2 regions of the Virgibacillus sp. M23 genome follow, and region 1 is predicted to be linked to the other one. Evidence: a T-box and tRNA genes for the amino acid it is inferred to sense, from the RefSeq annotation. Region 1 holds a T-box; the other holds one or more tRNA genes.
The links. A T-box is a leader RNA that pairs with one kind of tRNA and senses whether it is charged. The one in region 1 lies ahead of RVS70_RS04705 (methionine--tRNA ligase), so its partner is inferred to be a tRNA-Met.
Positions count from the first base shown of each region.

Region 1 (16,054 bases):
ATATTATTAGTAGGCTTGTTCCACTAATAGTATAAACGAATTGACTGCTTTGAATTTCACCAATAATCCCTCCCAAAAAAGCTCCTAGGGGCATTAAAGACATACTTATACTTGTTATTAAAGAAACCACCCTTCCAATCATCAACTCTGGAACGTTACTTTGAATAAAAGTAAAAAGTAATATATTTGTAGCCCCCATAGGAACCCAAGCTATACCAAATAATATAATTACTAATACACTATCTTTTATGAAACCAGATATAATCCAAGAAGTGCCACCAATAAAAAACAAAAAAACTGTAAGTAATCCCATTGGGTATTTAGATAGCCAAGATGCAGCTAAAGCACCTATTAATAGTCCTGAAGACATAGAAGCTAAAATAAATCCATAAGTTTCTGGACCAGAAAATCTATCAGCAAATGAAGGTAAAATAGCAAATACCATCCCGATAATCAGATTTCCTAAGGATGATATTACAAAGAGCCATATTAATACAGATTTTATAACAAAAGCAAAGCCTTCTTTTAATAATAAAAAATAATGTTTTACTTCTACTTTAAAACTACTTTTAGCAGATTTCTGAATTGACCTCTCTGGAATTTTAATAGTTAACAGTAATAATGCGGTAATTAAAAATGCAATTGAATCTATTATGTAAATAGAAATAGCACCAAACATTCCAATAAGGACCCCCCCTACTGCTTTTAAGGTAAGATCCGTACCCTGATAAGTAAAAGTGAACAATGAATTAGCATGTACTAAGTTATCTTTCGATACCATATATGGTAAAACTACATTTTGTGTAGGGTAAAAAAATTGATTTGTAAATGAAACAACTGGCATGATAATTAGCACTAGAGTAACGCTCAAAAAATCTCCATAATAAGCAATAGGGATAATTGAAATTAATATAGATTGAAATAATTGAGTATAAACAAGGATTTTTTTTAAATTTAGTTTGTCAACCAAGGGCCCTATCAAAAAAGTTAAAGCTTGAGGAAATAATGTTAAAAAACCAACTAAGCCAGTATAAAAAGTAGAGTGAGTTAGTTCTTGTACTAACCACATAGAAGCTATGGCATATAAGCTGTCACCTGCATTGGAGAAAAGTCTACCAATTAATAATTTCACAAACTCTATGTTTTTCAAAACCTTTATCATATAGTCACTTCCCTTTTATTTGCCTCATACCTCTTGCTTAGTTTTAAGTATCTTATCTCGGAAAATATACCAACACCACCAATTTTCCGGACACTGTTTTACTTCTTTCTCAATCCATTTAAAAATAGATATTGATATTTCCTCAACATTTTTAACATCTGTTGGTTCAAAAAGTGGTTCTTCAATTCTTAATGTATATTGATATCTATTACTTTTTTCTAATATGATTGGAATAATAGGACTTTCAAGTAAAGTAGCAATCTTTGCTGGTCCAACGGGTACAAAAACATCATATCCTAAGAATTTAGTCTCAACATTTGGCATATCTCCTAGAGTGAAATCGGGAAACATAAGCAAAGGTTTACCTTCTTTTAAATTTCTTAGAGCTTGTTTAATTGCTGAGTTTTGTGGTAATCCAATTGGTGATAGTTTATTCATTACTTCACCTAAAAAGGATTCACCTATCCTATTCCATACATTCAAAGTTTGTTTATCCATAAAATAACTTAATCTATAACCTTTGGCTGCAAGTAACGGAACGATCGCTTGGTAAGCATTCATATGCAAAGATACTAATACAGGAGGGTTCCCTTTTTTTAAGCTATGATCTAAATTATGCAGGCCTTTAAACCTAACATGTTTTTCAAGGAAGTCTTGTTGTGTAGCATACATTGAAATAAGATTTATATCTAAATTTCGGTAGAACAAATAATCTGTCCAACGGTTAGAAAATTCTTCTATTTCACAATCTGTTGAGTCCCTTTTTAATACTCTCATTATTTCTACCATTTCTTTATTGTATTTTCTCCATCTTTCTGCCATTTTCGTATTTTTCTCGTAACTCATTCCTTTTTTAAGAAAGTCATACAAAAACTCAAAAGGATAGTCTCTCAAAATTTGATAGATCGTTGGATTACTTTCTACAATATCAAAATCCATAATACCATCTGCCATTTTAATTTCCTCCCATTTTTTATATATAGTACTCTGAACAAACCTCACATAGATCATCTTCACTTAAGTTATTCCAACGTATGGATAAATTATTTAAATCTATTTCTCCAGTTTTATTTATAATATTTGGATCCCCAATTCTTCCTAGAAGACGTATTGCATCCCAAACTTGAAAATTGGCTACTATAGAAGAAATGGACGCTGTTGCACCAGTATGTCTCTTTCTATCTGGAAATAAATTAGTTAATAATTTACCTTCTTTCCTCCTTTTTTTATAATTAATTTGGTAACAATCCCAACATTTAGTTCTTCCTGGAATAATTGTGGGACCAATTAATCCCAAATGGCCTATATAACCGCCCCCAACTATATGGGGTACTTTATACTTTAAACACACCTTTGATACCCATTGAGCTGTAGTATTAATATCTGGATTGTCTGCACAATTAATTACCAAATCACAACTTTCTACTATATGGGACAAATCTGTACCTTCATCTATCTCCATATGAGCAGGGAATATGTTTACGTTTGGATTAATACTTCTTAACTTCATCTCCATAACTTTTATTTTTTCTCTACCTATATCTTCAGTAGTGTAAAGTAATTGTCTTGTTATATTATGTCGCTCTACTCGATCATAGTCTACTAATTTAATATTTCCAATTCCGGCCATTACTAGTGAAGTAGCCATCCAACTACCTATGCCTCCAATTCCAATAATTGCTACAGTAGATTCCTTTATATTCTTTTGTAATTCCCAAGGAGAACTTAAATCACAGTAATCACTCCATAAGTCCACTTGCCTTGAATATCTTTCTAATTCTTCAGTAGTAAACTGTTCTCTTATTGGATCATTGGTATTTTCGATAATTCCTTCTTTTAATAACAGTTCTGTACACTCCTCTAATTCTTTATATGTAAATTGCTGAAAATTGAGATTAATCTTTAAAAAAATATCCAAAAGTGGCTTAGTCCCATCCATTAATAATATAGATTTCAAAATACATTCATTCTCGATTTCAAAAACTTTATGACAAGAAGTAGAATAAAAAACAAAGTGAATTCTTTTAGTATTTTTTTCTTTAAAAACACCTACACTAGATTTGATCATTGGATATATATTCTTCAACTCATTTGTCCTCCTTATAAAATGAGCACACCACATAAATTTGGTGTGCCCATTTTCTCTGCCAAAATAGTTAGCAAGAACCATTTTTCGCATCGCCTTCTAGTACAAATTCAGCTATTTTTTTCATATGTAACCCTCCTTTCTCCTACTACTTATATCATAAATCATTATTCAGAATATTTGTATTGATAAAATTAATCGAATAAATCGAATTAAAGTTAAATACAACATAAAATTTTATAAACTTTTTTTACTGGCTGCATAATATCCGGAAACAGCTTCGATCCATACATAAATCTTCTTCTCCTCATATCCCTTTACTGGAACTGGAACACCTATTGGTAAATCTCTTGAAACTCCTCGATCGGGCAATCCTTCCATTAAATATCTTTCCGATAATTGAATCGCATTTTCTCTCCATAAGTTCTTCACTTTAGCATTAGTTACGTACTGCTGTAGTTCTTTTTGGAATGCACTTAACTTAAAATAGAAATGTTCTGTCTGTTTCGTAGTTGGAGAATCACCACAAATCTTACATTTCTTATTTATAAGGTCTAGTGGTTCTAATATTTTTGAGCAGTGGTCACATTGGTCACCACGAGCATCCTGTCCACATTATGGACAAGTTCCTTCGACAAACCGGTCGGGTAAAAATTGTTCACACCTATTGCAATACGCCTGTTCAATTTCCTTTTTATAGATTTTTCCATTATCAAATAGCTGCAAAAATATATTTTGCACAATTCTATGATGATGGGCACTATCTGTCCTTGTATAGCAATCATAAGTAAAACCCAACTTTTCAAAACACGCACAAAACTCTTTATGATACCTATCAGCAATCTCCTTAGGTGTTACATCTTCTTGCTTTGCTCTAATCGTAATTGGAGTTCCATTGCAATCACTTCCTGATACATAAAGAACATTTTCTCCTTTCATTCTATAATACCGGGCTAAAACGTCACCTGATAATAAACTAGATATGTGGCCTAAATGTAGTGAACCATTGGCATAAGGCCATGCTCCTCCGATAAATACATTCATCTTATTTCCTCCCTTACTATTTTCATCTCTTGAAAATAAAAAACCTCGTCCAAAGACAAAACAACTGTCTAAGGACGAGATTATTCTCGTGTTACCACCTTAATTTGCTAACCACTCACATGATTAGCCTCAATAAGTACGGAACGATAAAGTTCTTATACCCTGACATTTATAACGAGTGCCAAATCTCGTCATAGCCTAACGCTCAATAGAACGTTCAACTATGCAGCTCAGAGACCATATTCAATCAAATAATTCCATGCTTCTTTTCAGCCAACGAAGCTCTCTGTAACGGAATAAAAATGATTTACTCTTCTCATCATTGCTTTTATATTTAACTTATTATTACATTTCATATTCATAAACACAATAGGAAATTATATTTCTACTTTGATCAACGGTACAATTTAACCTCTCCTCAATATTCCACCCAACAGCATTTCACGGCCACTGTATATATGCAAATCTCATATTTAGCATGTAAACTTCAATTACTCTTTTAATAAAATATATTTTATACATCCTTCAGCATCTTACAATAAAAACAATTTATTTTAATAGTAAAATTAATACGTTCATCCACATGCTTATTTAAGAATTGCAGAAACTTAACCAAACACCTTAAAAAACACTTTAAATAGTGAAATTTTAAATCGAGAAACGGTTATTGAATCTTTTATTACTGTATTTTTATGTCTAAGAAAATTTTTAATTTGCTTTCTTCTATTGGGAATCATAAACATAGGTAATTTTTTTGGATGAAACCAATCCACTTTATCTGTTTCAGGACCATTTTTAATTAGCGTACCACCTAGCAATTCCCCTAAAAATATGTGTTGTAAATCATCAAATTGAGGTTGATAATATTCTCCTATTTTTCGTTTAATCGAAATGATATACCCCGTTTCCTCTTTAGCTTCTCGTATAGCACAATTCTCTAAGTGTTCATCTTTTTCTAACATTCCCCCAGGTAAATCCCAGACAGGATAATCCTTTCTCTTCACTAACAATATGTAACCCTTTTTATTAAAAACGATGGTAAAACAGCCTGAAGTTTTTGCCATATCAATTATTGCTCCTTTTTGAAATAAAAATATACATTTTACCATAAATTCAAAATATTTTAACTGGATTATCTTTAGGTTAATAATTTTTTAATCATCTCTTCTAAACTCCCCATTTTCTATAGTGGTGTTAAGAATTTTTTCTCTTCTGCCTCTGTAATTTTAATAAGGAGAAGTTACATCTTGAGTATTTTAGATGAATTAAAAGTAATAACTTATTGAATTATGGACCAATATTTGGAGGGTTTCGTATATGTTCAGCAAAATCTTCTTTATATGGACAGGTACCTTGGAGTATTTCCTTCACAGCTTTTTCTATGTCATACTGCGTTTCCTTATGTTCTATTTCATCATCATGAATAAATAGCCAACAAGCCCCCTTAGCTTTACTCTGTAGACCAACACTACCAGCATTGACTATTCGCCTACCAGCTACTAATCTGTCAAACTGAATATGCGTATGGCCGCATACTATAATATTCGCTTCAGTATCCTTTACCATCTCATTAATTTCTCGTTCATCGGTATCAGCTCTTATTGCTTCTTCGTCATTCCTTGGAGAACCGTGTACAAACAATACATCGCCTAACCCGTTAATAGCCATCCGTTGTCTCTCAGGCAATTCTTTCAAAAAACTCAAGTGCTCCCTTGTTAATTGATCTGCACACCAGTAATTTATTTCTGCTACAAAATCCTGACAGCCATCTTCTATGCTATATCGATGCGCTACCTCTCTATCTGCATTACCCATTATAAATAAAAATGTATCCTTATATCTCATTAAAGTTTCCATGACTTCTCTAGGCTGCGGTCCCCAGACTAAGTCCCCACCAACTATAACTTTTTCAGCCTTTTCATTTGCCACTTCAGTTAAGACAGCTTCTAATGCAACGTTATTACCGTGAATATCATAAATTGCTGCTATTTTCATAACAAATACCTCCACGTATTAACATTTTCAGATACTAGATTAAGATGATAATCAATCATTTTTGCTAAAAGGTATATAGTGCCGTTCACACAAGATATCAATGTTCTTCAACACTCGCGGTCATTAATAGCTATTTTTATATTTTTTATATGCTAATGGTGTCATGTTCATCGATCTGCGAAACTGAGCAATGAAATAGCTTGTGCTATTAAAGCCTACTTCATAGGCAACATCCGTGACATTGGATTCTATTTGTTGTAGTAAAATTAAGCTTTTTTGAATTCGATAATCGGTTACATAATTCAATGGTGTTTTCTTTAAAATTCGTTTGAAATATCTACAACATTCGGATCGACTCAATTGACCAGCACGTGCAATATCGTCTAAAAGAATTTTTTCCGCATAATGTGTGTGTATCCAATTTAACATTTGCTTCATTCGATGACTCTTTAGCTTTTCTACCTGTTCGTACTCTAAATCAAAACCATTTATGATTAAATTTTTCCAAATTATCGTTAGCTGCATGCTAATATCGATTTCATAACATGAGGGATTTTGTTGTATCAGTTGATTGATGTTTACAATAGCAGCTAAAATATTTTTCTCCCAAACTTCCTCTGTATCCAAGTGAAGGTAAGGCAAATTAGTGGCTTGCGTATACGGACTTACATGGGTTGTATAAAGCTCTTGAGATAAAATAAAATGTGGAGATACATTTAAACAAATATAAATACAGCCCGAATCATTTTCATCTGTTGCCATGTGCAAACACCCACTATTTATAAACAGTCCCTCGCCCTCTCGAACAGTTATTTTTTCTTCATTAACTTGGAAGATTGCTTCTCCTTTTATAATGAGAACAAATTGAATTTCATCATGCCAGTGCAGTGGTATAAAGCCATGTATGTTTTTAGTAATCATCGTTTCGTAACATGCAAGCGGTAATACAACCGTGCGATGTTCCGTTAATTCTTTTAAATTTTGGTCAACGATAAAATTTTTTATTTGCATAGCAAAACCTCAATATAATTATACTTTTTGATTCGATTTACGTATTATTCCAAGAATTCTCCTCTTATTATTATCCATATGATAACACTATTTTTATCATAAAGGTGGAGAATTCATCATGAATAGAGGGAAAGGAATGTTTCTTGTAATAACGGGAGCAGCATTTTGGGGGATTGGTGGCACAGTTGCAAAAAAGCTATTTCAAGAATTCTCTATTGATGTAGATTGGCTTGTTGCGACCAGGTTACTACTGGCTGGTTTATTACTATTAGCAGTTCAATTTTTTGAAAAAGACCGTTCCCAAATAATTGCTGTTTGGAAAAACAGAAGGATCGCTATTCATTTACTTATTTTCGGGTTACTTGGTATGCTTGCTGTTCAGTACACATATATGGCTTCGATTGAACATGGCAATGCTGCGGTAGCAACACTATTACAATATTTAGCACCAGTAATGATTATTCTTTATCTCATTTTAAGCAGACAATCTGTTCTAACAAAAAAAGATGTGTTAACTATTTTGCTAGCTTTCGTTGGATGCTTCTTCTTATTAACCAATGGCTCATTCTCACAACTATCTGTACCTTTACTAGCAATCGTTTGGGGTGTTTTATCTGGGATAGCTTTAGCATTTTATACGTTGTATGCCATTCCTTTGCTAAAGCAATACGATTCGCTTGTCATTGTTGGCTGGGCAATGATTATCGGAGGTACTGCATTAAGCTTTATCCACCCACCTTGGGAACTTAACAATAGCAGCTTAACGCTAGAAGCATATTTATATATAGTCTTCGTTATCATTTTCGGAACGATGATTGCATTTTGGTTTTATATAGAAAGTTTACAGAGCCTGTCACCTAAAGAAACGAGTCTTATAGGTAGTATTGAACCCCTAGCAGCTGTTTTAACAACTGTTTTCTGGTTAAAACAACCCTTTGGCATTTACCAATGGGTTGGTACAGCTTGTATCATTATCATGATTTTAATAGTAGCTTTACATAAAGATTCTTCAGCAAAAAATCACGCCGTCTAATTAGAAAAAGCCCCCCAGGATTAACTAGTTTCGTTTTTCGCTGAGAGGGCTTTGCGTCTCTAATCTGAACTAAGTAAACAAGGATATATTCGTTGTTTTTTAGTAACAATTAAGGGGAGCTCAAATTTTCACTAAAGGTAAAGGTCTATTTGTTATTCTTTTCTAGGTTCGAATAAATCAAGATTATTCCCATATAAATCTTTAAATACTACCCCTTTACCTCCTGGTACCCCTTGTATCTCTCCTTGAAAAACTACTCCTCGCTCCTGCAAATCACTAACATCTCTTTCAATATGATCGGATTCAAACATTAGCATGACCGTATCGCCGCCTTGTTTGCCTATCAATTGTTCTTGTTTAGGAGTTTTAGCTTCAGCTAGTTCAATCATGGTTTCGTTACCATTCTCAGGGGAAACAGCAAGATAACGCCACCCTGGTTCGAACTCCTCTTCTTCCCGTACTACAAATCCTAACTTGTTCACGTAAAAATCTTTCGCTTCTTTTAAATCATGGACGAACAATGTCAGTTGAATCGCCTTTTTTATCATAATTATCCTCCTTCTAGCAAATTACTACTAGGTTAGCATAACAACAACCGGCAAACTTCTTTTCAATTGCTCCATATAACTTTTTTTGAGGACATTTACTGACAGTCGATCAATATGTAGACGCTTTAAAAACAAGATTATTTTAATTGCTTCAATTTTGTCATAATCATAATAACGATAATTCGTTTCAACATCTATTTACGAAGGCTTTAATAAGTCAATTTCATCATAATACCGTAATATTTTAACAGACACATTACATATTTTTGAGAACCTTTCTATGGTATATTATTTTATTCTTTCAATCATTTTAATGTTCTGTATAAATAGTATTAACTATTTATTTTATAATAAACAATATTTTTTAAATTATCATAATTTTCAACGTATTCCCCTTCACGGTAATAATGAAGGGTTATTTCATATAGTCTTCAACTAATTCAAAACACTTTTCTTCGGTAAGATTGTTCTGGACCGTTACATATTCTAACTGTTCCATCGTGCCACCTTTATATTTTAGCGATGCCTCTTTTGCAGTATGATCTCGGTACGCTATCCATTCACGCTGTTCCTTCCTTAGTTGATCCATCTCTTCTTTAGGTAGTTGCTCCTTTAGGGCTCCATAAATTTCATTTAACAATTCATCCCAAATATCGTATGCATCTCCTTCAACTTTTTTCAACGCATATGTTGTATCGTCTATCGGATTTTTTCGCATCTCCTCCACTTCATTCTTCGTATCATTTAATTTCTTAAGGTACTGATCCTTCAAACTAGCTGTATCTTTTGCTGGTACATTGTTTGTTGTATCTCCCTTTTCATCGGTACCATTACTTCCAGTATCTGTGTTCGTATTGTTGGTATTTGTGTCATTATCTGTCGAAGCTGCACTTGCAGAATCGTCATTTGTATTTTGACTAGAGTTTTTATTTGGTGACTGATTGTCCAATGTAGACTCGTCAGATGAGGTTCCACAAGCAGTCAATATTACTAAAACTACTGTTAACATGCCTAATAAGAATTTGCGTTTCATTGAAATACTACCTTTCTTCTCATTATTCTTCCTCGTGACTATATTTAATTTATCAAAAAAGATGCTCTTCTTAAATTAATCTACCTAAAACTTTCCCGAAAGCCATTCATTTTTGTTTTTGTAACCTATTGAATTTGGTTTACTTTGTTCAACTCTACTAATTCAATGGCTTCCATTATTTAACCCCCGTCACATATTAAATCCTATTACTGAAGTATCTGGTTATCACTATTTAACAATCTTCGTTATGTTTTTTTATTTTATCATATTTTAAAATTACTTATGATCTAGATCTATCCTTACACTTCTCATTTCAATTAAATTCAACTTGGATTGATATTGATTTTAGGATTGAATCTAAATAAGTACTATTGCTCACTCTCTTCTTTTTCCTCCCTCTTTCTTCTTTAGACTATACCAACTTTTTAACAGAAAAAACTAGATGAAAGACCAACGATAAGTTTATAACAATAAGGTAACCACTTTATGATCCCCAACCATTAGAAAAGGAACGAGGTCTAATGAACTCCGTTCCAACTAATAATGCTTTATTTAGTTTAAATTACTGTAACATTGGTCAAATCTGCTTTATTCTTCTTCAGTACTGCATATGTTACCTTATCCATTGTTGCACCATCAAAATTCGCTTTGTTACAAGCGTATGCATACTTGAACGAAGCATTTTTAAATACAGCATTTTTAAAATTCGTACCCTTTAATCCCGAACTATAAAAATTTGTACCATTGAAAATTTGATTTTCGAATGGAACACCCGATAAATCAGAATAGCTTAAATCTGTATTATTCAACTTGGCATGTTTAAAACTTGTCTTGGATAAATCCGACTTTGATAATTTAGCTCCTGTAAGATTTGCACCATCGAATATTACATTCCTTAAATCACAAACGATAAATGAGCTATAAGATAAATTGGCTTCAGTAAAATCGGCATCTCTTAGATCGCTTTTGCTAAACTCTGCTTTTTTTAAACTTACCCCTTTAAAATCAGCTTCACGAAGATCCATTTTAGTGAAATCCATTTCCTTTTCCTGCTGCTGGAGCATAGTTTGCTTTTCTGCATTAGAATCCAACATTTCGGATATATCCCCAATAGATTTTATCGTCATGCTAAAAGCAGTTTCATCATCATGTCCCTGTTCTCTTAAATCATTTAATTTCTCTTGCAAATTATTCATTAATTCTTCTTTTAATTCCTTAACTGAGTTTGTCTCCACATAAGGTGAAAACTCATTATCCAGATATTTACTTAACTTTTCATTCATTTCCATATCCACCCTTCTCTAATAATTGATCTAATATTCGTTTAGTGTTCTCCCAGTTCCTTATATTTTCGATATACGTGTCTTTCCCTTTTTCTGTAATTTTATAATATTTCCTTCTTCCACCAGAGGTCTCATCTCCCCAGTAGGACACGATATGGCCATCTTTTTCAAGCCTTTTCAGACTTGAATACATGGTAGCCTCTTTTAATTCATATTCCCCAGCTGAGTTCTCTACTATTAATTTGGTTATTTTATACCCATATTTATCTCCAGTCATCAACAGGTTCAAAATTATTGTATCGGTATGTCCTCTTAGTAGATCCGAGGAAACTTTCTTATTTACCATATTCACACCTCCTATACCATACCTACAATACTTCTAACTTCAGTGTATTGGCAGTTGTATCGTTGATCATCGCCCCACTTCCTTATAATTATAATATACATCATATTACTATGATCGTCAATGTACTTTTACGACAATTATACTTTTACGATTAAAATGATGTCTCGATATAGGAAACTATAAAAGATCCTTCCCAGACTAAATCGTCCTACATCTCTCCTTAATCAGAGATTCCCCCTATTGTTAACCTAAAGTCAGTGTACTAAGTTTTCACTTAGAAAACGAAAGAAGAAAGATTATTATGTTAAATGTAGAAGTTTTAGGATGATGTTACAGTTGGGAATTACACTGCGTATAAATTGAAAAAATCGTGCAGATTGATATAGTGAGGACTGCAATTGGAATGGGTGGATACTGCCCAAAACACTATTGATAAGGATTGAGGGGGTATTAGGGAATAACAAAAGTAAGCACCCGATTAGAAACAGAGCGAGTCAACGGAGACAACGAAATTACGGTGTGCTTGTGAGCCGATGATGACTTTTCGTAGGGGGTCGTGAAGTCGCCTCGTTTCTGGGTGCTGGAGCTGGACGCGGCCCAATACGCCCATAATTATATAGGCCAAATTTCATCATTTCCTAGTCTATGAAAAGAAACTGGATCACTTGGATCCAGCCCCGGATTAGAATGGATATTATATTGCATCATAATTGAGTTGAGTACCTATTATTTCGTCACCGCTGCTTTTTTACATAATAGTAGAAAGAAGCGTTTAGGAGATTGGAATAAGCGTACTCTGGGTAATCAAGCTCTTATTGGAGTAATTTAAGTATGCCATCATTTAGCGAAACAAAGGGTTTTTTATTAAAAAGCGTCAAGTGCTCACGCAATTCTGAATTACGTAAGTACTCGACGCTTATTTTAACTGCCAACAGACATTAGATGCTTTATCAGTCTATTTTCCTTTTAGGCTCCACCAGCATGATGTGTGATTCCTTTTCGGCGAAAGGCTTATGCTCGACGCCTCCTGGGACAATACACATCTCGCCTTTAGAAATTTTTACTTGCCCATCACGAAAATCGATGAACATCTCCCCTTCAAGCACGATAAATAGCTTATCTGTATCAGGATGCTCGTGCCATATAAAATCTCCATCAATTTTAACAAGCTCAATTTGATCGTCATTCATTTCACCAATAACTTGTGGGGACCAATAATCGTTAATTTTAGATAACTCGTCCTTTAGTTTTATAGGTTGGTAATGGATAATAATCCCTCCTTATTTTGACTTCCACTATACCGTTACAGTAATGAGTAAAAAAATAGTATGCATTAGTAAAGCTCTTTACGTTTAAAAAGAAGATGCTCAGGCCAAACCTTGTCGTTCGGTTGTTACAACTGAGTGATTTCAATAACTTTTATCTCCACCTTTTAGAACTAACGTAAAGAATTTATTATATTTTGTAACGCATATTCGATAGCCAATGGACCACCAGTAATAGCGGAAGTATCCATTAAATAGACATTGCTTTTCTTCACAGCATTCAGGTTGTTCCATACATTACTTTGTTCTAATTCATTCATCAATTTATCCTCTTTTGTAATGTCGCCTATAAGGAAAATATGATCTGCTTGAATCGTTGAAATTCCTTCAAATGTAATAAACTCATTATTAGTACCTTTAAATGTCTTATCTGGTGTAAGCCCCAGCCCCCTACTTTTATCAAACGCTAGTGTATAGACAGGATTTTCTTCACCTAGAACATTAAACGTTTTTCCATCCCAAGATACTATAAATGCTACTGACTCTCCTTCAATTGCCTTTAATGCTTCACGACCCATTTCAATCGCTTTCATCATATGATCGATTACTTTTTCCGCTTCGTCTTCCTTTCCAATAATCTCGGCTACTGTACGAAGACCGTATTGCCAATCTTCATAGATGTCATTGGAGTTTAGTGTAATGACAGGCGCAATTTTTTCTAAAGAGTCATGTATCTCTTTATGATGTTCTGTGGCTATAATATAATCAGGCTCAGTAGATAGAATCTTTTCAATATTAGGGGACAGTTTATCTCCTAATTCTTCAGTTGAATCCAGCTTTCCTTTTAAATAAGATAGAGAAGATAGATATTCTTTTTCTGTAGAAGCAGTAGGTGGTTCACCTAGTGCAACTAATATTTCAGGATAAAAATACCATAGCGTGGCCAATTTTTCAGGTTTCTTCTCCATAATAATTTCTTTACCAGATGCATCCTTAAACGTTCTCGGCCATTCCGTTTCATCTATATTAACTTCTGTTTCAGATTCAACTTCTGAGACTGATCCATTATTATTTTCAGTAGGCGTTTTATTACAACCAGCTAGTATGCCTACTAATATTATTAAGAACAGAAGTCCTTTCATTTTTTGCATATTAATTTCCCCCTATACCATGTTGCCTGTGGCTTTCCATTAGTATAGTACATTCATTTTCAGTTAAGAATGGATGCTTGTTGAAATTAGCATGGATTATTGATGAACTTCTCGCGATATTTAGTAGGAGAAATGCCAACTTGCTTCTTGAACACTCTACTAAAATAGAAGGGGTCAGTGATTCCAACAGCTTGTGCAATTTGTTGTATAGACACATTTCTTGTAAATAACATTTTTTGTGCCATCTTTATTCGATAGTTTAATAGATATTCTGCCGGTCCCATCCCTGCATGTCTTCTAAATACGTAAGAAAGTCGATTTCGATTAACGTTATATTGTTCTTCAAGCGATGCTATTGTAAGGCTTTGATAATAGTTTTCATGAATATAATTAGATACCCGTTCGAATAAAGTATGTGATTCACAGCTATTTTGCCTATTAATAACAGATAATAAGACTTCATTCAGTGCTTCGCGAAACAGCATTTCGGTCTGAAACATTGAAATTCCTCCACGCTGATTATATACTTGCCACAGGCGCATAAGTAATTCGACAAGTCGAGGGGATTGCCCTGTTGATAATTCAAAATGCTGTTGAGAAAAGCTAGTGTCTTCTAGTTTTGAGTTACCTATCCGATATAGAACTAGAATATATTCCCAGTTTGTGTCACCAAACATTTTTTGAGCCAGTTCCATTTTTGCACCCCCATGGATAATTTTCCCTGGGGAAAGGATATAAGGTGTACCATTAAATTGAAATTGTGTCCTCCCTGCAAGTGGAAAGACAAATCCAGGAAAAGAGTCTGTATAATCAGCGTCAGGTACACCTGGGTTTTTAGCATAACGATATATTCCTTCTACTTGAAAAGGATTGTCTGCGAGATACTCTGCTAATTGATGAACGTCCATTTTCAAAATGCTTGCCTCATTTCACTAATAATTTGCCTGTAAGCTGTGAAATCAACCGATGTACATGCTGTACCACTCTACACCTAAGTATTACATACACTTCAACAAGCACGGTTGGGTTTCCCATAAGCCGTGCAACTTACCATAAATTTCTTCATTTAATCCATTACATTCTTTTGTTGTCCCTGCCTGCGGTTAGTGTATATGCTAATGGGTAGATACCCTAATATTCCTCCGAGTGTATTCAAAATAATATCATCAACATCAAAACTACCAAAGCCGAAAATAAGTTGAATTAGTTCGAATGTTAAACTTAAAGAAAGAGCTGCAATTGTAATCTTTTTAAACCTATGGAACTTGCTTGATAACAGTGGAAGAATAAATCCGAATGGCATAAACCCAATAATATTTCCAGTTAGATTTTCAACCCGTATGTTGATGTTTATATCATTCGCCAAGAACAAATAATACGTAATCGTCTTAAACGGAATAAAATTGTGGTTATTCCAGTAATAGCCATCAAAATTAAATGTAAAATGGCTCATAATGTCTGGAATGGCAAGGTGTTTGAATAGAATTAGTTTTGAAAGAATGAACAAATAACAGCATAATACAACTGTTAATCCTACTTTCAATAAAATTTTCATAATCACTATTCCCCTAATTCTCGATATTTCTACAAACCTTTTAAAAAATCTATTGCACTTTGTATGGAATGTTAAGCGAATCAATTTGTTGTTCTTCGAACGAAACTTCCCTTTGGAAAAGTGATGACACTTTTGGCTATCTTTAAAATCAGAAAACCAATGATACTGCCAATTGTATTCAAAATGACATCATCAATATCGAATTGCCCAATTTTTAAAGCCAGCTGCAAAGTTTCAATTGAAAAACTAATAACGGTTGAAGCAACAATTACCCTAGTAAATCTACTGTATTTTTTAATTAATAAAGGAAGAAAAATTCCCAGTGGCAGAAAAATTAAAATGTTCCCTAATGTGTTATTGATGATGATGTCCATATTAAAACGGTCAGCTCCAGATATGTATTCGATGGTATTTTTAAACGGAATGAAATTCGAATTGACCTTTATAAATTCAACATAGCCTTCTGAATTCATTGGAGTAAAAACATATCTGTTAAATGTATCTCCAGTTACGTAGTAATCGTTGATTCGGAAAATGATACG
Region 1 is NZ_JAWDHA010000008.1:315-16,368, forward strand. It holds gene RVS70_RS04690 (MFS transporter) at 1-1,162, opposite strand, end outside; gene RVS70_RS04695 (lysophospholipid acyltransferase family protein) at 1,187-2,116, opposite strand; gene RVS70_RS04700 (HesA/MoeB/ThiF family protein) at 2,136-3,248, opposite strand; partial or broken gene RVS70_RS04705 (methionine--tRNA ligase) at 3,498-4,376, opposite strand; T-box leader at 4,360-4,624, opposite strand; gene RVS70_RS04710 (NUDIX hydrolase) at 4,901-5,356, opposite strand; gene RVS70_RS04715 (metallophosphoesterase family protein) at 5,580-6,287, opposite strand; gene RVS70_RS04720 (AraC family transcriptional regulator) at 6,411-7,298, opposite strand; gene RVS70_RS04725 (DMT family transporter) at 7,417-8,331, shown strand; gene RVS70_RS04730 (VOC family protein) at 8,484-8,879, opposite strand; gene RVS70_RS04735 (MerR family DNA-binding transcriptional regulator) at 9,078-9,161, opposite strand; gene RVS70_RS04740 (lysozyme inhibitor LprI family protein) at 9,295-9,912, opposite strand; gene RVS70_RS04745 (pentapeptide repeat-containing protein) at 10,470-11,195, opposite strand; gene RVS70_RS04750 (PadR family transcriptional regulator) at 11,188-11,541, opposite strand; gene RVS70_RS04755 (cupin domain-containing protein) at 12,492-12,809, opposite strand; gene RVS70_RS04760 (iron-siderophore ABC transporter substrate-binding protein) at 12,980-13,957, opposite strand; gene RVS70_RS04765 (helix-turn-helix transcriptional regulator) at 14,044-14,871, opposite strand; gene RVS70_RS04770 (VanZ family protein) at 15,024-15,512, opposite strand; gene RVS70_RS04775 (VanZ family protein) at 15,593-16,054, opposite strand, start outside.

Region 2 (16,054 bases), on a different contig from region 1:
GGTGGTCTACCTCCAAGGGAGAGAAAGCGTGTATTAAAGGAAATTCAAAATCTAAGATATCAGTATATTGTCGCTACGGATCTGGCTTCAAGAGGGATTGACATAAAAGGAGTTAGTCATGTTATCAATGCACAGCTACCTAAAGAAGAAGAATTTTATGTTCATCGGGTTGGAAGAACAGCAAGAGCAGGATTGGAAGGAACTGCAATCAGTATTTATACAGAAGAAGATCTCAAACTTATCGATAAATTAGAACAGAAGGGCCTACCCTTTACGTACATGGATGTTCGAGATGGTGAATGGCATGAAGCGAAGTCTTGGAATCAACGTTCGTTACGAACCAAAAGTTCAACGGAAGTAGATAAGCAAGCATGGAGAAGAGTTAAAAAGTCGAAGAAAGTCAAACCGGGCTATAAGAAAAAAATGAAAAAGCAACAAGAAACCATTAAAAAACAATTGACTAAGAAGAAATATAAAAAGTAGGATTTTGTAAAGAGGTGTAAGGGATGTTGAAAATAGGATCACACGTATCGATGAGTGGTAAGAAAATGTTATTAGGCTCTTCTGAAGAAGCTGCCTCCTATGGTGCTAATACGTTTATGATTTATACCGGTGCTCCTCAAAATACGCGAAGGAAACCAATTGAGGAATTAAATATTGCTGCGGGTAAAGACCATATGGATCATCATGGTATGAAAGATATTGTAGTACATGCTCCATACATCATCAATATTGGAAATTCTGTCAAGAATGAAACGTTTGATTTAGGCGTGAATTTCCTTAGGAATGAAATGGAGCGAACAGAAGCGTTAGGAGCCAAACAGATAGTATTACATCCAGGTGCACATGTTGGTGCAGGTGCAGAGGTGGGAATTAAACAAATCATTAAAGGGTTGAACGAAGTACTTAACAACAATCAAGAGGTACAAATAGCTTTGGAAACTATGGCAGGAAAAGGTTCGGAAGTTGGGAGAACATTTGATGAATTAGCCAAAATAATTGATGGTGTTACCCATAATGAGAAGCTTTCAATATGCATGGATACATGTCATATTCATGATGGTGGTTACGATGTTGTTCATGATTTTGATGGTGTTCTAAACGAGTTTGATAAGATTATTGGAATTGACCGAATAAAGGTAGTACATGTAAATGACAGTAAAAATCCAGTAGGAGCTCATAAAGACCGTCATGAAAACATTGGCTTCGGACATATCGGTTTCGATGCATTGTTGCATGTCATTAAACACCCCCAATTAGAACAATTACCAAAAATTTTAGAGACTCCATATGTGGGTGAAGATAAAAAGAATAAGAAAGCACCATACAAATTTGAAATTGACATGATAAGAGCGGGTAAATTTGATGAAGGATTAAAAGACAAGCTCCTCCAATCTTGAAGTTGTTGTTATAAATGAAGCCATTAGCGTGTTTGCAGAAAAAGTAAAAGAGTAAGGAATAGTACGAAAGTATTATTCCTTACTCAAATAAATGACCGAGCCCGTAAGATTTAATTAATTCATTAAATAACTTTTGGGCTTTTTTTGCAGTTGCTTGATCCGTAATAAGAGCTAGATCTCGAAGCATCTTTTCTCTTCCATGTGAAGAAAATGGATCTACATTATTTTTCTTCAAATACGTAATAATTTGCTGAGCTTCATTATTTGATAATGAAAAACCATATTGATTACTATAATGAAGTAATTCCGGAGCTGTTAATTGTGCTAACTTCCTACGAATCATTTCTTTTATAAAATTGGACATTTTAAAAATACTCCCCTTTTTATATACTCTTTTACTGTATGCGCAAAAATAAAAAAATCAACTTGTCTCCCATAAATTCTCCCTTCCATTAAATAACACCATTAATTTATGTGAAATTCCATATCCTAAAGATGCACCTCATTATTTAGAAAAAGGAGGTCTCGGACTATGGATCAGTATCCAAATAATGGAATGAAGGATGTAGAAAGAGCTCCGAATTATGGTGAGCAGAGAAAAAATGAAGATTTCGTTGGAATTGAACCTGACAGTTCTAGAGACGAAGAATTTGCTGCAGAAATGACTGCAGATGATTACGATCCAGATGTTACAGATAATGATACGGATATAAATTCAACATTCGGTTGGGTTGGGATCGCATTATCCGTTATTTCGTTCTTTATTTGGCCGGTAATTTTTGGCGCTGCCGGTATCATTCTCGGGTTCATGTCGAGAAGTCGTGGAGCGGATACATTAGGGAATATTGCCATTGCAGGTGGGGCAATCTCTATCTTAATTACCCTTTTTGTATTACCGTTTGTGTAGACAAAGGGCTATCTCAGCCCTTTCAGGCTGTCGAGAAAGTATCTCGGCAGCCCATCTTTATTTAGAATATAGCTCTTCTTATCCGCTGTATGTATTTTATAGTAGGAGATTGGAGTAAATTGTTCGAAACGCAAGCAAGGGTGAGTTATTGTCGCTTATTCAGAAAAACGTACTAGTTGCATTCGTAATATTGACAGGAAAGACTTGCAAAAAAGCACAGGAGATTCTCTAGAAGAGAAAAGCGTTATTTCGGCTCCTTGACTTTTATTATGTTTTAATCGTAAATGGGAAAGTAATAAAAATTCCCAATTTCAAGTTGATATGGATCTGTCTTTGGATTAATAACTTGAAAATCAATTAAAACTTTTTCAATATTCAACCTATTTAACTGATGTTTATTTATTTCTTCAACTATACTTAGAACAGTATCCCCTGTTTGGACTTTTATCGGTGTGACATGGTAATCTGTATGTAACACTTCAGATTCTTTTTCTTGGAACGGTGTTGTCTGTACATTTGAAATATCCTTATAAACGCTTGAAAGAAACAAGAAAATAATAAACCAAATGGCTGCTTTTTTTAGGAAATTCATCAGATCTACTCCTTATTATGAAACAAATCATTGCTGTTTTACGTATATACGTACTATAGGAGAGAGGGGGAGTTTTTTTGAGTGTTTTTGATTTGGAATGGATTGGAATCATTATTACTGGTTTTGCTACCTTGTTTTTAATTGGCGAAGTGCTTGTTAATATGCGTGGAATTTTTGCGTTATTAGGTATAGGTTTTATTACGGTATATTTTGGTGCCTATGTTGAAACAGGCTCGTTCATTATTATGCTTATTATTTATTTTGTAGGATTATTACTTATCATTATTGATGGAAAATTATTAAATGATGGAACACTTGCTACGATTGGATTAGCTTGTATGTTAACAGCAGTAGCGTTGCCTGCGCCTAATTTAGCTTCTGGTTTATATGCTGTGCTTGGTGTACTGCTAGGTGGCGGAGCTTCATTCTTTTTCTTAAAGGTATTTAAAAGAAGAGATATGTGGAATAAATTAACCTTAACAGATCAACTTACGAAGGAAGCAGGCTATAATTCCATGAATCAAAGCTATGAACAACTTTTAAATAAAGTGGGAGTAACACTAAACGATTTACGACCGGTAGGAACGATTCGCATTGAACAAAAGGACTATAGTGCTGTGTCAAATGGTCAGTGGATTAGTAAAGATACAAAAGTAAAAGTAGTTCAAGTCGACGGAACGAAAATTTTAGTTGAAATAATAAATGGTTAGTTGCTGAACGTGAAGATAATCGACAAGATTTTAGATAATCTTAGAAAGATTATCTTTTTTATTTGTGCGCCAGGCATGGCGACTATCTAGGTGGTGAAAGTCCGCTGTGAGGGTACACATCAACCAACCACTAGAGAACCGCAAAGGTGTTTATCGTGAGGTGAAGGCTGAAGGAAGCGTGTATCAAAATCTTGGCTCGACGAACAGAAATCTGATACCAAGGCTCTGTAGACGGACAAGGCTCCCAAACAAGCCAAAGTCCAAAAGATGTGCGTGATGAGCCGCGTCGAGCTCCAGCGCCCAGAAACGAGGCGAATTCACGAATCGCCCTAAGCTAAGTCATCATCGACTCGCAAGCTCACCGTGATTTCTTTATCTCCATTAACTCGCTCCAGTCGCTACGTTTCTAATCGGGCGCTAGCGCTTGTGTTCTTTTTGTTTATTTGTTCATCGCATGGAAAGCATGAAGTAGTAAATACTAAAAAGATCTATTAAATGTAGCTGAATGTAAATTTAATGTTAAATATACCTTTTAAACCTTTACAAAAAGTTTATATATAATTAATATTGGTATGGTGTGACAAGATTCAACATGAATGGAAGGGTAGGTATAAATTTTGGAAATTGATGTTCAAAAACTGATATTTGAATTTATCGGCGGACTGGGTATTTTCCTTCTTGGTATAAAGTTTATGGGAGAAGGGTTACAAAAGTCAGCAGGGGATCGTCTTAGAGATATACTGGATCGCTTTACAAGTAACCCATTTATGGGGGTATTAGCTGGTATTATCGTTACGGTTTTAATTCAAAGTAGCTCTGGTACTACTGTCTTAACAGTCGGTCTAGTAAACGCAGGCTTTATGACGTTAAGACAAGCAATTGGTGTAATTATGGGTGCTAATATAGGTACAACAGTTACTGCATTTATAATAGGTATTGATATTGGTGCTTATGCGCTACCGATCATTGCTGTAGGGTGTTTTCTATTATTTTTCTTTAAAAGTCAGAAAGTTAATGCAGTTGGACAAGCAATCTTTGGATTTGGTGCATTATTCTTTGGATTAGAATTAATGAGTAGTGGTATGAAGCCATTGCGTACACTAGAAGCATTTCATGAATTAACCGTTAATATGAGTGAAAACCCAGTTCTTGGTGTAGTTATCGGTACTGTCTTTACCGTTGTTGTACAGAGTTCAAGTGCCACAATAGGTATTTTACAAGGTCTATTTGCTGAAGGAGCAATAGAACTAAAGGCAGCCATACCCGTTCTTTTTGGAGATAACTTAGGAACGACAATAACTGCAGTGCTAGCATCTCTAGGTGCAACTGTTGCTGCAAAACGAGCAGCGTATACTCATGTAATCTTTAATTTAGTTGGAGCTACCATCTTTTTACTCCTACTTGGAGTTTTTACGCAAATTGTTACGTTTTTACAAGGACAGTTTAACTTGAACCCGGAGATGACAATTGCGTTTGCTCATGGGACCTTTAATATTACAAATACGATCATTCAATTTCCATTTATAGGCGCTTTAGCTTGGTTAGTTACTAGGATTATTCCAGGTGAAGATACAATTGTAGAGTATAAACCACAACACTTAGATCCGATATTTATTCAGCAATCATCGACCTTGGCATTAGATCAGGCGAAAGCAGAAGTGATTCGCATGGGTGAATATGCTTATAAAGGCTTAGAAGAAACAAATAAATATTTAAATACACAACTTTCTAAGCATTCCGAAATGGCTATGCAAATAGAAGGGGCTTTAAATAATCTGGACCGAAAAATAACAGATTATCTTGTAGAACTATCGGCAGAATCACTTACGGAAATAGAAAGTGCGAAACATTCCGCACTCCTTGACTCCGTTCGAGATATCGAAAGAATAGGCGATCATTTTGAAAATATTGTCGAATTAATTGATTATAAAATGTCTAATAAAGTTCAATTAACCAATCATGCTCAGGAAGATCTAAATGAAATGTTTGAATTAACAACGTCAACAGTAAAACAAGCCGTTGAATCTCTCCAAAGTATGGACAGAGAAGAGGCACTAGCTGTGATTCAAAAAGAAGATAAAATTGATAAAATGGAAAGGAATTTCCGAAAGAAACATATCATTCGTATGAATGAAGGTAAATGTACTGGATCAGCTGGAATTGTTTTTGTTGATATCATTAGCAATTTAGAGCGAATTGGAGACCATGCGGTTAACATTGCTGAAGAAGTATTAGGTGAATAATAATAACGTATGTTTAGTTTAACAACTGTCGGAAATGCTTTCTGACAGTTGTTTTTTATACTAAGTAGAAGTTAGCTATCTCAAATTCAAATGAACTGCAAGAGCTACGTCATTGTCGTTTGCGGAAAAGAAAATCTGTGTGAACAAGCATTATTCAACCGGAACTTGAAGAAAGCCGTTCACTTATCCATGGTGAGTTAAGTGAAGGGGAGTTATTTCGTGAAGTTCTGTTAGGAAAATTCTGTAGAAAAACGGGTGACTTCCGGCCCCTGTAGTATGGTTTTCAAGAGGTGACTCAGCGTTACGTCTGCTCACACAAACACAGGAGTTACTTTACAAGTTATAAGGTAGTATTTACTAATTAATAAAGGAATTAAAATTAAAATTTTCTAACTTTAAATTTTGTATTGAAAAACCTTTGATAAGATGCTATAGTAAATATTGTCGTTTTAACAGCGATACATACATAAGAAATTGCGATTATGATTTTTTGAAAAAAATATTGACAGATGTTGTTGAACATGGTAAATTATATCTTGTCGCTATAATTCGTTGAAGGTAGTCACGATAACATTCCACAGTAGCTCAGTGGTAGAGCTATCGGCTGTTAACCGATCGGTCGTAGGTTCGAATCCTACCTGTGGAGCCAATTTGGCGGTGTAGCTCAGCTGGCGAGAGCGTACGGTTCATACCCGTGAGGTCGGGGGTTCGATCCCCTCCGCCGCCACCATAATATAACAATTAATCTGAAATCTGAAGCATGGCGGTCGTGGCGAAGTGGTTAACGCACCGGATTGTGGCTCCGGCATTCGTGGGTTCGATCCCCACCGGTCGCCCCATAAACAATTTTAAAATGAGAAGGACCCTTAGCTCAGTTGGTCAGAGCTATCGGCTCATAACCGATCGGTCGCAGGTTCGAGTCCTGCAGGGTCCACCATAAAATTATTTGGAGGTATACCCAAGTCTGGCTGAAGGGAGCGGTCTTGAAAACCGCCAGGGGTGTAACAGCCCGCGGGGGTTCGAATCCCTCTACCTCCTCCATACATATTTAGAGTAGATTTAGGCTCGGTAGCTCAGTCGGTAGAGCAAGGGACTGAAAATCCCTGTGTCGGCGGTTCGATTCCGTCCCGAGCCACCATTCAAACAAGCGGTGGCTTGTTTTTTTATTTTCTCAAGAAAATAACGCTTTTTATAATTTGGTAAAAAAATGCATGCATATAATTTGCATCAGTATAGTAGCTTTGATAATCTTGCTTTAAAAGGGTGAATATTCGATCCTTTTTAATAAAATAATTTTATTAGGAGGAAGTTATAATGGCAAAATTTGAATTACCTGAACTACCTTATGCTTACGATGCACTAGAACCTACTATTGATAAAGAAACCATGAACATTCACCATACAAAGCATCATAATACGTATGTAACGAAACTAAACGGTGCTTTAGAAGGACATGCTGATCTTCAGAATAAATCTGTTGAAGAGCTAATAAGTAATCTAGATGCTATTCCGGAAAGCGCGCGGACTGCCGTACGTAATAATGGTGGCGGCCATGCAAACCATAGTCTGTTCTGGAAAGTATTATCACCTAATGGTGGTGGCGAACCAACTGGTGAGCTTGCTGATAAAATTAATGAAAAGTTTGGCAGCTTTGATAAATTCAAAGAAGAATTTGCTAATGCTGCAGCAGGACGCTTCGGATCAGGTTGGGCATGGTTAGTTTTAAATAATGAAGAATTAGAAATAATGAGTACACCTAATCAAGACTCGCCGATAATGGAAGGGAAAAAACCTTTATTAGGTCTTGATGTTTGGGAGCACGCTTACTATCTTAAATATCAAAATAAACGCCCAGATTACATTTCAGCTTTCTGGAATGTTATTAATTGGGATCAAGTAACGAAAAACTATAATGAAGCGAAATAACAAAAATAATTCAATAGAAAAGGCATGTGGGGGATTCGATTCCTTCATATGCCTTTTTTTATCTATAATTGTCAAGAAATGATGAATGTAAGCTTATGAATAGATTGTTATATCCTTATCTTTAATTAAGGCTTCTTTGCATATCTGTTACTCATTTGTTCAAACTATTAATGACTTGAAAAGGAGTATGGAATATGCGAAAAAGCCTATCACTTTATCAGGGGAAATTAGACATTGATAAGGATTTATTGTTTTTACTTGTTATTGGTGGACTATATTCTTTAGGGATATTTTTATCCAATACATTTGTAAATATATACTTGTGGAAGCAATCAGGGGATTATATAACCATTGCTGTATATAATTTAGCCATTTATATTTTTCAACCATTGACGTTTATTGTGGCTGGAAAATTAGCTAAGAAAGTGGATCGAGTTATTGTATTACGTTTAGGGGTAATTTTTTTATCTCTCTTTTTTTTGAGTGTATTAATTATTGCTGAAAAAGCATCGTACTATAATTTTATGCTAGGTAGTCTTCTTGGTATTGGTTATGGTTTCTATTGGCTAGCATTTAATGTACTTACATTTGAGATTACTGAGCCAGAGACTAGGGACTTTTTTAATGGATTTTTAGGAGTGCTTCAATCCTTTGGTGGAATGATTGGACCGTTATTAGCTGGGACTATTATTGCTAATTTGGAAGCAAATATCGGATATACAACAATTTTTACGATTTCTTTTATTTTGTTCATTTGCGCAGTTATCTGTAGTTTCTTTTTGGCAAGGAGAAAGGCAGAAGGAAGCTTTTATTTTCGACGGGTATTAGCTGAACGATCACATAACAAAAATTGGAATCGTATATTGAATGCACATATTTTTCAAGGATTAAGAGAAGGGATATTTGCCTTTGTTATCTCCATATGGGTGTTTTTGATTACACAAAGTGAATTTTCATTAGGGATGTTCAATCTAGTGTTCTCTGGCTTATCCTTTGTTTTTTATTTTATTGGGACGAAAGTTATCAAGCCTTCCATGAGAAAAAAAGCTATCCTTATCGGGAGTCTTATCCTGTATTTCTCTATTACAATTATTATTTTTGAGATTAGCTATGCACAGCTAATTATATATGCAATTTGCATTGGGATCGCTTACCCAATCATTACCATACCATATGTCTCTTTAACCTATGATGTAATAGGAAAAGCATGGAAGGCAAAAGAGTTACGTGTGGAGTATATCGTTGTCAGAGAAATGTTTGTCAATATCGGAAGAATTACTTCCATTTCTGTTTTTTTAATTGCTGTTTCTATTTTTCCAGCTGAAAAGGCAATCCCATATATATTAGCCGTTTTTGGTGCTGGGCATATTTTTATCTATTTATCCGTCAAGAACATCTACTTAGGAAGTAAGCCAAAAAAAGAAGTATTAATTAAAGAGCAATTAACAGACGAAAAAAATAGATAAATGGATGAAAATAAAGAGGGATAAATGATATAATGAATAAGGTTTAAAATAAATCTAATTTCGTATGGGGGAGAGATAATGGGGAATAAGAAAAAAAAGAAAAAAACGCAACTTCCCTTCCGAATTAACATATTGTTTTTTGTTGTGTTTCTAATGTTTACAGTGCTTATTTTACAATTAGGAGTTGTACAGATTTTAAACGGTGAAGCTTTTCAGGAAGAAATTGATCGAACGGTAAAGGATACAACAAAGATACCCGTTCCCAGAGGTAAAATATATGATAGTAACCATAATGTTATTGTAGACAATAAACCATTGTATTCGATCACGTATACACCTGCAAAAGGAACGCAGGCAGAAGATCGATTAGAAGTTGCTGAAAAATTGTCGAAGTATATTTCCATGGATGATGAAAAAAAATACCTTGATAAATTAACAGAGCGCAATAAAAAAGAGTATTGGTACTTAAAAAATAAGGAAGAAGCTGACAATCGCTTATCTGAAAAAGAAGCAGCAGATTTAGATAATGCTGAACAGTATAATACGATTCTAGATCGAATTACAAAAGATGAAATCTCCGGTTTTTCGAAACAGGAGCTTGAAGTAATTGCAATTAAAAAAGAATTAGATAAAGCATATTCGCTTACGCCGCAAATAGTTAAAAATGACGATGTCACCGCAGAGGAATATGCTAAAGTTTCTGAGCACTTGGATGTTCTACCTGGAGTTAATGCAACGACTGACTGGAATAGGGACTATCCTTTCGGTGAGACGATCAACAGCTTACTAGGTACTATTACAACACAAGAGCAAGGGATCTTGGCAGAAAAAGAGCAATATTACCTAACAAGAGGTTACAGTCGTAATGATCGGGTTGGAAAGAGTGGACTGGAGGAATATTATGAGGACGTATTACGAGGAACAAAGGAGCAAATTCAGTACACGACTACTAAAACAGGTAAAGTTGTTGGAACGGAAACGGTCGTTGAGGGTAGCCGAGGTAAGGATTTAGTTCTATCTATCGATATGGAATTCCAGGAAGAAGTGGATAAAATAGTACGAGAGGAATTAAAAGCAGCCGTTCAGAGCCATCCCTATGACAATAAATATTTAAAGGATGCACTTGCCGTTGTTATGAATCCACAAACAGGTGAATTATTAGCGGTTAGTGGACAAACCAGAGATGGAAATGAATACAGTAACGCTGCATACAAGACGTTGTATGATGCGCATCGCCCTGGTTCCATTGTAAAGGGTGCAACTGTACTTGCAGGCTTAGAATCAGGCGTGATCTCACCTGGACAAAGATTTAATGACAGTCCGATAAAAATTTCAGGTACCCCGAAAAAAGGTTCCCACAGCAACTATATTGGGGTAGTCGATGATCAGGATGCGTTGAAACGCTCGTCCAACGTCTACATGTTTTATATCGCATTAAAAATGGGGGGAGAGAATCGCTATCCCTTCCCAAATGGAAGTAAAGCGTCGTTTAATACGGAAGCTTGGCAGAAAATGCGTAACTATTTCCAGCAATTTGGTTTAGGCGTGAAGACTGGTATTGATTTTCCTTATGAAAGTGTTGGCTTTGAAGGGGATTCGATGAATCGAGCAGGACTTTTAATGGACTTTGCTATTGGACAGTATGATACGTATACCACGATGCAATTAGCTCAATATGTGTCGACGATTGCCAATGATGGCTATCGAGTTCGTCCGCATTTTCTAAAGGAAATTCGTGAACCAAGTAAATCAGGTAAGGATCTTGGATCCATCTATCGTAGTGAGAACACGGATATCTTGAACCGTGTTCAAATGGATCAATCCTATATAGATCGTGTGCAGGAAGGTTTTCGGAGAGTGTTCCAGGAGCCAGGAGGAACTGGTTATGGGTACTACCATAGTAAAGATTATAACGCTGTAGGGAAGACTGGTACGGCGCAAAATGAAGTGTATAAAGATGGCAAAAAGTTAGCGGAGACAGAAAATCTATCTCTTGTCGGTTATGCACCATATGACGAGCCAGAGATGGCATTTGCGATTATAGCACCAGATACAGGCAAGGGTACCTCCTATAAGATTAATCATATGATTGGAACCCGGATTTTAGATGCATATTTTGATTTGAAGGAAGAGCGAGACAAAGAAAAGAATGAAGAAAAAGAATAAAGTATTACGTAAAGTGCAAGTCTACGAAGACTTGTACTTTTTTATACTCTAGGAAATTATAACAGTCCATATGTATAAATGTGGGCATGTTGTGCGGTGTCCAGCTCCAGCGCTGAGAAACGGTGGCGACTTCACGAATCGCCTTACGATATAAAGTCATCATCTGTTCGTAAGCTTACCGTGATTCCTTTATCTCCGTTGAATCGCTCCATTCGCTACGTTTTTAAATGGGCGCTTGCGTTTTGTTCTCCCGCATATAACTGTCAGTAAGCCCCTAGTTTAAGCAATAAAGTAAACCCAATATGGATAAGTCGTGGATCTATTGCTAGTACATGTCCGATTGGTTCAAAGGCCATTAGGTCAGACCCTTGTGGTACTAGCAATCAGTGGGGGATAAAACAAAAATCCCAAACTGATTGAAGTTTCACTTTATAAAATTTTACATGTAATTAACATTAAATCAATAGCCATTTCATACCTGTCTGTTAAAGTATAGATAAGCAATAGCTAGATTAGATAGGAGGGAAAAGCCAGATGAATACACGTGGACAATTTCATCATGAAATAGAGGAGATTAATCAAGATATCATACAAGTGGCTAAATTAACAGAAAAAGCGTTGAATAATGCCCTGAATTCCTTATATGAACAAGATATAACCTTAGCAAACCAAGTAATTGAAGATGATAAAGAAATAGATAAAAAGGAAATAGATATTAATGATAAAGTTATCTTACTTATCGCCAAACAACAGCCGGTAGCAACGGATCTCAGAAGATTAATTACCGCATTAAAAATTGTAACGGATTTAGAACGAATGGCTGATAACGCGAAAAATATTGCCCGTTCAGCAATTCGTTTAGGAGAAAACGGGGAGACATTATTACCACACGGTTTAGCAAACATGCAAACATATATCATAGAAATGTTGCAGATAGCAATGGAGTCATTTTCCAATGAAGATATCATCTTAGCGGCACAATTATCAGAAATGGATGATAGGGTAGATAAACAGAACAAATTAATCATTAGTGAGCTTCTAGGAGAAACTGCTACAAAACCAGATAAAATTCAATATATTATGCAAGTTGCCTTTTGTGCACGATATTTAGAAAGGTATGCTGATCATATTACGAACATTGGTGAAAGCATTTTATATTTAGTTAAAGGAGAGAATTTTAATTTAAATTAAAAGAGGCTGGTACAAAACATAACTTCTTTACTCAAAATACGAATAATCATATTATCAATAGGAGTATCATCGCCGCACTGTGAAACTATACTCGTTTTCCGCGGGCACGGCCTCAGCTAACTTGGTAAAGAAAAACACGTTACCAAGTGGATCTTCGGACTCGTGCTGTTCTCGCCGGAGTCTCGCTTATTTCAGGTGCTAAATGAATGATTCTGATCAATAAACGAACGATAATTAGTTTCAACCAATCATCGTTCGTTTTTAATTGCTTCTTCATTCTTTTGTCTCAGCCTCTTTTTAAATACGTTAGTGGCTAACCGAAAATGTTAGTTAGCCACTTTTTTAATCATGCATACCTTACTATTATTTAGTGATCGCCTCTGCTATTTGATATGGACCCATATCTGTATTTAATTTATACTTACCGATTTGCACGCGTTGACTATAGTCATTTTCTTCTAAGTAATCGCTAAATTCAGAAGCATCTTTAATTAATTTGTTCTCTTCTAATAAGGAACTTATTTCAGATGAGGCCATCCCTTCTTTTATATGTAAGGTATACGTTTTGGGACCTTCCTCTTTTTCCGGTGATTCCTTTGCTTGTTCTTTCTTCTGTTCTTGATTTTCTTCTTTGGTGTTTTCTTTTTCAGCTTTCTCCGTATGATTGGAATCTTGTTTTTTAGCTGCATCTTCTTGCTCTGTAGTCTTAGCAGATTGATCATTTTGTGTAGTAGTAGAAGTATTTTCATTCGGTGGAGTTTTCGCAGCTTTTTCTGGATTATCATTGACAGATAAAGCAACGTACTCTGAATTGGATAAGACATGATATCCTTTATCTTTGACTAGAGAAATCAATTCTTTCTCAGAAATACCTTCAACAGTCTTTGTATCGCCCTTAAATAATAGATAAGTGGCTAACATAATAATCCCTGCTGTAAGAAGACCAATTGCAAATACTCGTACAGGTTGTTTCATTGTTTTCTCCTTTAATCCCTTTATTTATTTTCCAAATCTTGTGCGAACTCTTCTGTAAGCAATTCCTCTTCCAGGATTTTTATTTTCTTTTTCATTTGATATGTATCCTGCATCGTAGTAATGGAGAACTGCTCTAATTGACTCTCTACTTCTTCCATACGATCATTTAAGAAATAGGACAATGTTAGTAGAACTAGTCCAATCACAATGATGGTAATGATTGCATAGACCATGTAAATACCTCCTTCTTATTCATTATTAGTTATAACATAAATGAGTAGTTAAAAGCCATTACCAATTAAATTTTTTCGACAAAATTAATAGAATAGTCCCGATTTTTGCTGAATTAAAGCAGATTAACAGGTCCTAAGAAATGAAAATAGAAATGGAAATGTGAGTAAAACGACCTGGTGTATAATTTGCTGTTTAAACGATTACACTACTTATTACGTGATAATAAAGAATTTTGGAAGGAGTTACAGCAATGGGTGAATTCAGTCATTTTCGATTTGGCCAAAAAGCACCAAATAATGGTGTATATATCGAAATCGGTGAAACGGGGAGCAGTGTCACCGATCCCAAAATAATAAAATTAAAAGCGGGAGAAAAATTCCCGCAAACAACAAATCATAATCGAGTTTGGACATATGATAAAAACTAGAAGAAATAAGTGAGATACCTCCTGATTTTGGATTTCGGGAGGTATTTTTACATGAATAAAAGCATTTCATTAAGTGCATCTATGAAAAAAGAAGAAAAAAATGAATTTTTAATATAAAGAAAATCCGAATATATAAAGTAATATTCGGGAAGTCATTCGAAATTTCTTCGTTCACTTTTTGGACAAATAGAATGGGACGGATTGCTCGTTTATCTTTGCAGTAAAGCCTGCGGAAACAGCTCAATTCGAAAATCTTCGCTTCTAAGCGTATTGTGGTTAGCAGCATTCGTTGAGGCTGTGTCCGCAGTAAGAGTCCATATGGAAAGATGAACTTATTATTAGTTGATTTTAGATATACTACGTTTAATAATCCAGTCGATAGCTAGATTAGCTTGCCATATTAAATAGCTCTAGCAATTGATTCGATGCCTCTGAGTAAGCTGAGTCCATAATGTTTTCTTTAATTCCTTCAATTAGCTTTACAGCTCCTGGTTGTGTAACGGTAAGAATTTTTACATCACCATTGAACATCTCATTCATCTTATTTTTGGCTTGCTGCAAGTTATCATTAGGATTCTTTTCATTATTATTTTCTACTTCTTCGGTTTCTCCTTTTGAGGATAAGCCTTCTGTACCACTTAAAAGGTCTTTTTGCATATCATCATATTGATGACTAGTCGTTTGTTCGTTATTTCTAGCTAGGATAACTGAATCATCAACAACAAATACCTTAATTCCAGTTATTCCTTCGCTCTTTAAAATAGATTCAAAAAATGAAGAAACACCACCTTCATGAATACCAGAGCTTCCGATCGAACTATATAAATTTTGCCCCATGCCGCTATAGGTAGTTCCTTTTTTATTCGTGGTCCGTGTTTTATCACTTGTCTCACTAGGTATTATATTTGGATTATTTAAGTTTTCCTGATTGGCATGATCGGATACGTTGGCCATATTCATGTCATTCGTATGTTCATCTTCCATCGCACTGTTATCGTTTGCAGTACAAGCAGTAAGTAATGCTGTGATTAGAACTGTGATCAGCAATATTGATAGTTTCCATTTTCTTAACATAAAAGCTTCCCTCCATAATAAATGATTTATAAGTATTATGTCCTGAAATTTTTTATGTATGAGTGGTTATTTTTGGTGACATAATAAGGTCAACTTATAAGGAGGTGAGTCTTTTGGCAGAAGATAATAATAAGGAAAAGATTGATCAAGAGAGTTTATCTCGTAGAAAGTTTCTTAGAAACTCAGGTTTTGCCGTCGGGGGTCTAGCTGTTGGTGGTGTATTAGGCAGTGTTATCCCATGGGGAACCGATGAAAAAGAGCCACAACAGGCTGCTAATGAAACAAAAAATTACAATCATGCGTTAATGAATTTTAATCAAGTAGAATTTCAAACTGTTGAAGCGGCAACAGAACGCATTTTTCCAGAAGATGAAAATGGCCCAGGAGCTCAAGCGTTAGGAGTGGCATTTTATATTGATCATCAATTGGCAGGCTCTTATGGCTTCAACGCAAGGGATTATATGAATCCTCCTTTCTTTCATGGTGAAAAAACCCAAGGTTATCAAGGTAGATTGAAAAGAAGAGAAATTTTCAAGATTGGTATTCGTGAAATGCAAAACTATAGTCATTCGAAATATAAAAAGGGCTTCACGGATTTAACTGCTGATGAACAGGATACGGTGCTAGCAGATTTTGCCGATGATAAGGTGAATATTACGACTGTTTCAGCAAGTGGGTTCTTCAATCTTCTAAGGAGTATGACGTTAGAAGGAGTGTATAGTGATCCTTTATATGGTGGAAAT
Region 2 is NZ_JAWDHA010000001.1:161,059-177,112, forward strand. It holds gene RVS70_RS00815 (DEAD/DEAH box helicase) at 1-483, shown strand, start outside; gene RVS70_RS00820 (deoxyribonuclease IV) at 507-1,400, shown strand; gene RVS70_RS00825 (DUF2624 domain-containing protein) at 1,480-1,764, opposite strand; gene RVS70_RS00830 (hypothetical protein) at 1,933-2,307, shown strand; gene RVS70_RS00835 (hypothetical protein) at 2,582-2,899, opposite strand; gene RVS70_RS00840 (NfeD family protein) at 2,977-3,609, shown strand; gene RVS70_RS00845 (Na/Pi cotransporter family protein) at 4,227-5,852, shown strand; tRNA gene RVS70_RS00850 (tRNA-Asn) at 6,427-6,501, shown strand; tRNA gene RVS70_RS00855 (tRNA-Met) at 6,506-6,582, shown strand; tRNA gene RVS70_RS00860 (tRNA-His) at 6,616-6,691, shown strand; tRNA gene RVS70_RS00865 (tRNA-Ile) at 6,713-6,789, shown strand; tRNA gene RVS70_RS00870 (tRNA-Ser) at 6,801-6,893, shown strand; tRNA gene RVS70_RS00875 (tRNA-Phe) at 6,915-6,990, shown strand; gene RVS70_RS00880 (superoxide dismutase) at 7,167-7,778, shown strand; gene RVS70_RS00885 (MFS transporter) at 7,973-9,244, shown strand; gene RVS70_RS00890 (peptidoglycan D,D-transpeptidase FtsI family protein) at 9,323-11,410, shown strand; gene phoU (phosphate signaling complex protein PhoU) at 11,945-12,601, shown strand; gene RVS70_RS00900 (hypothetical protein) at 12,965-13,576, opposite strand; gene RVS70_RS00905 (hypothetical protein) at 13,597-13,809, opposite strand; gene RVS70_RS00910 (YjzC family protein) at 14,061-14,237, shown strand; gene RVS70_RS00915 (hypothetical protein) at 14,625-15,311, opposite strand; gene RVS70_RS00920 (gluconate 2-dehydrogenase subunit 3 family protein) at 15,425-16,054, shown strand, end outside.
Region 2: it has a tRNA-Met gene. The T-box ahead of RVS70_RS04705 (methionine--tRNA ligase) is inferred to sense a tRNA for this amino acid. The anticodon was not compared.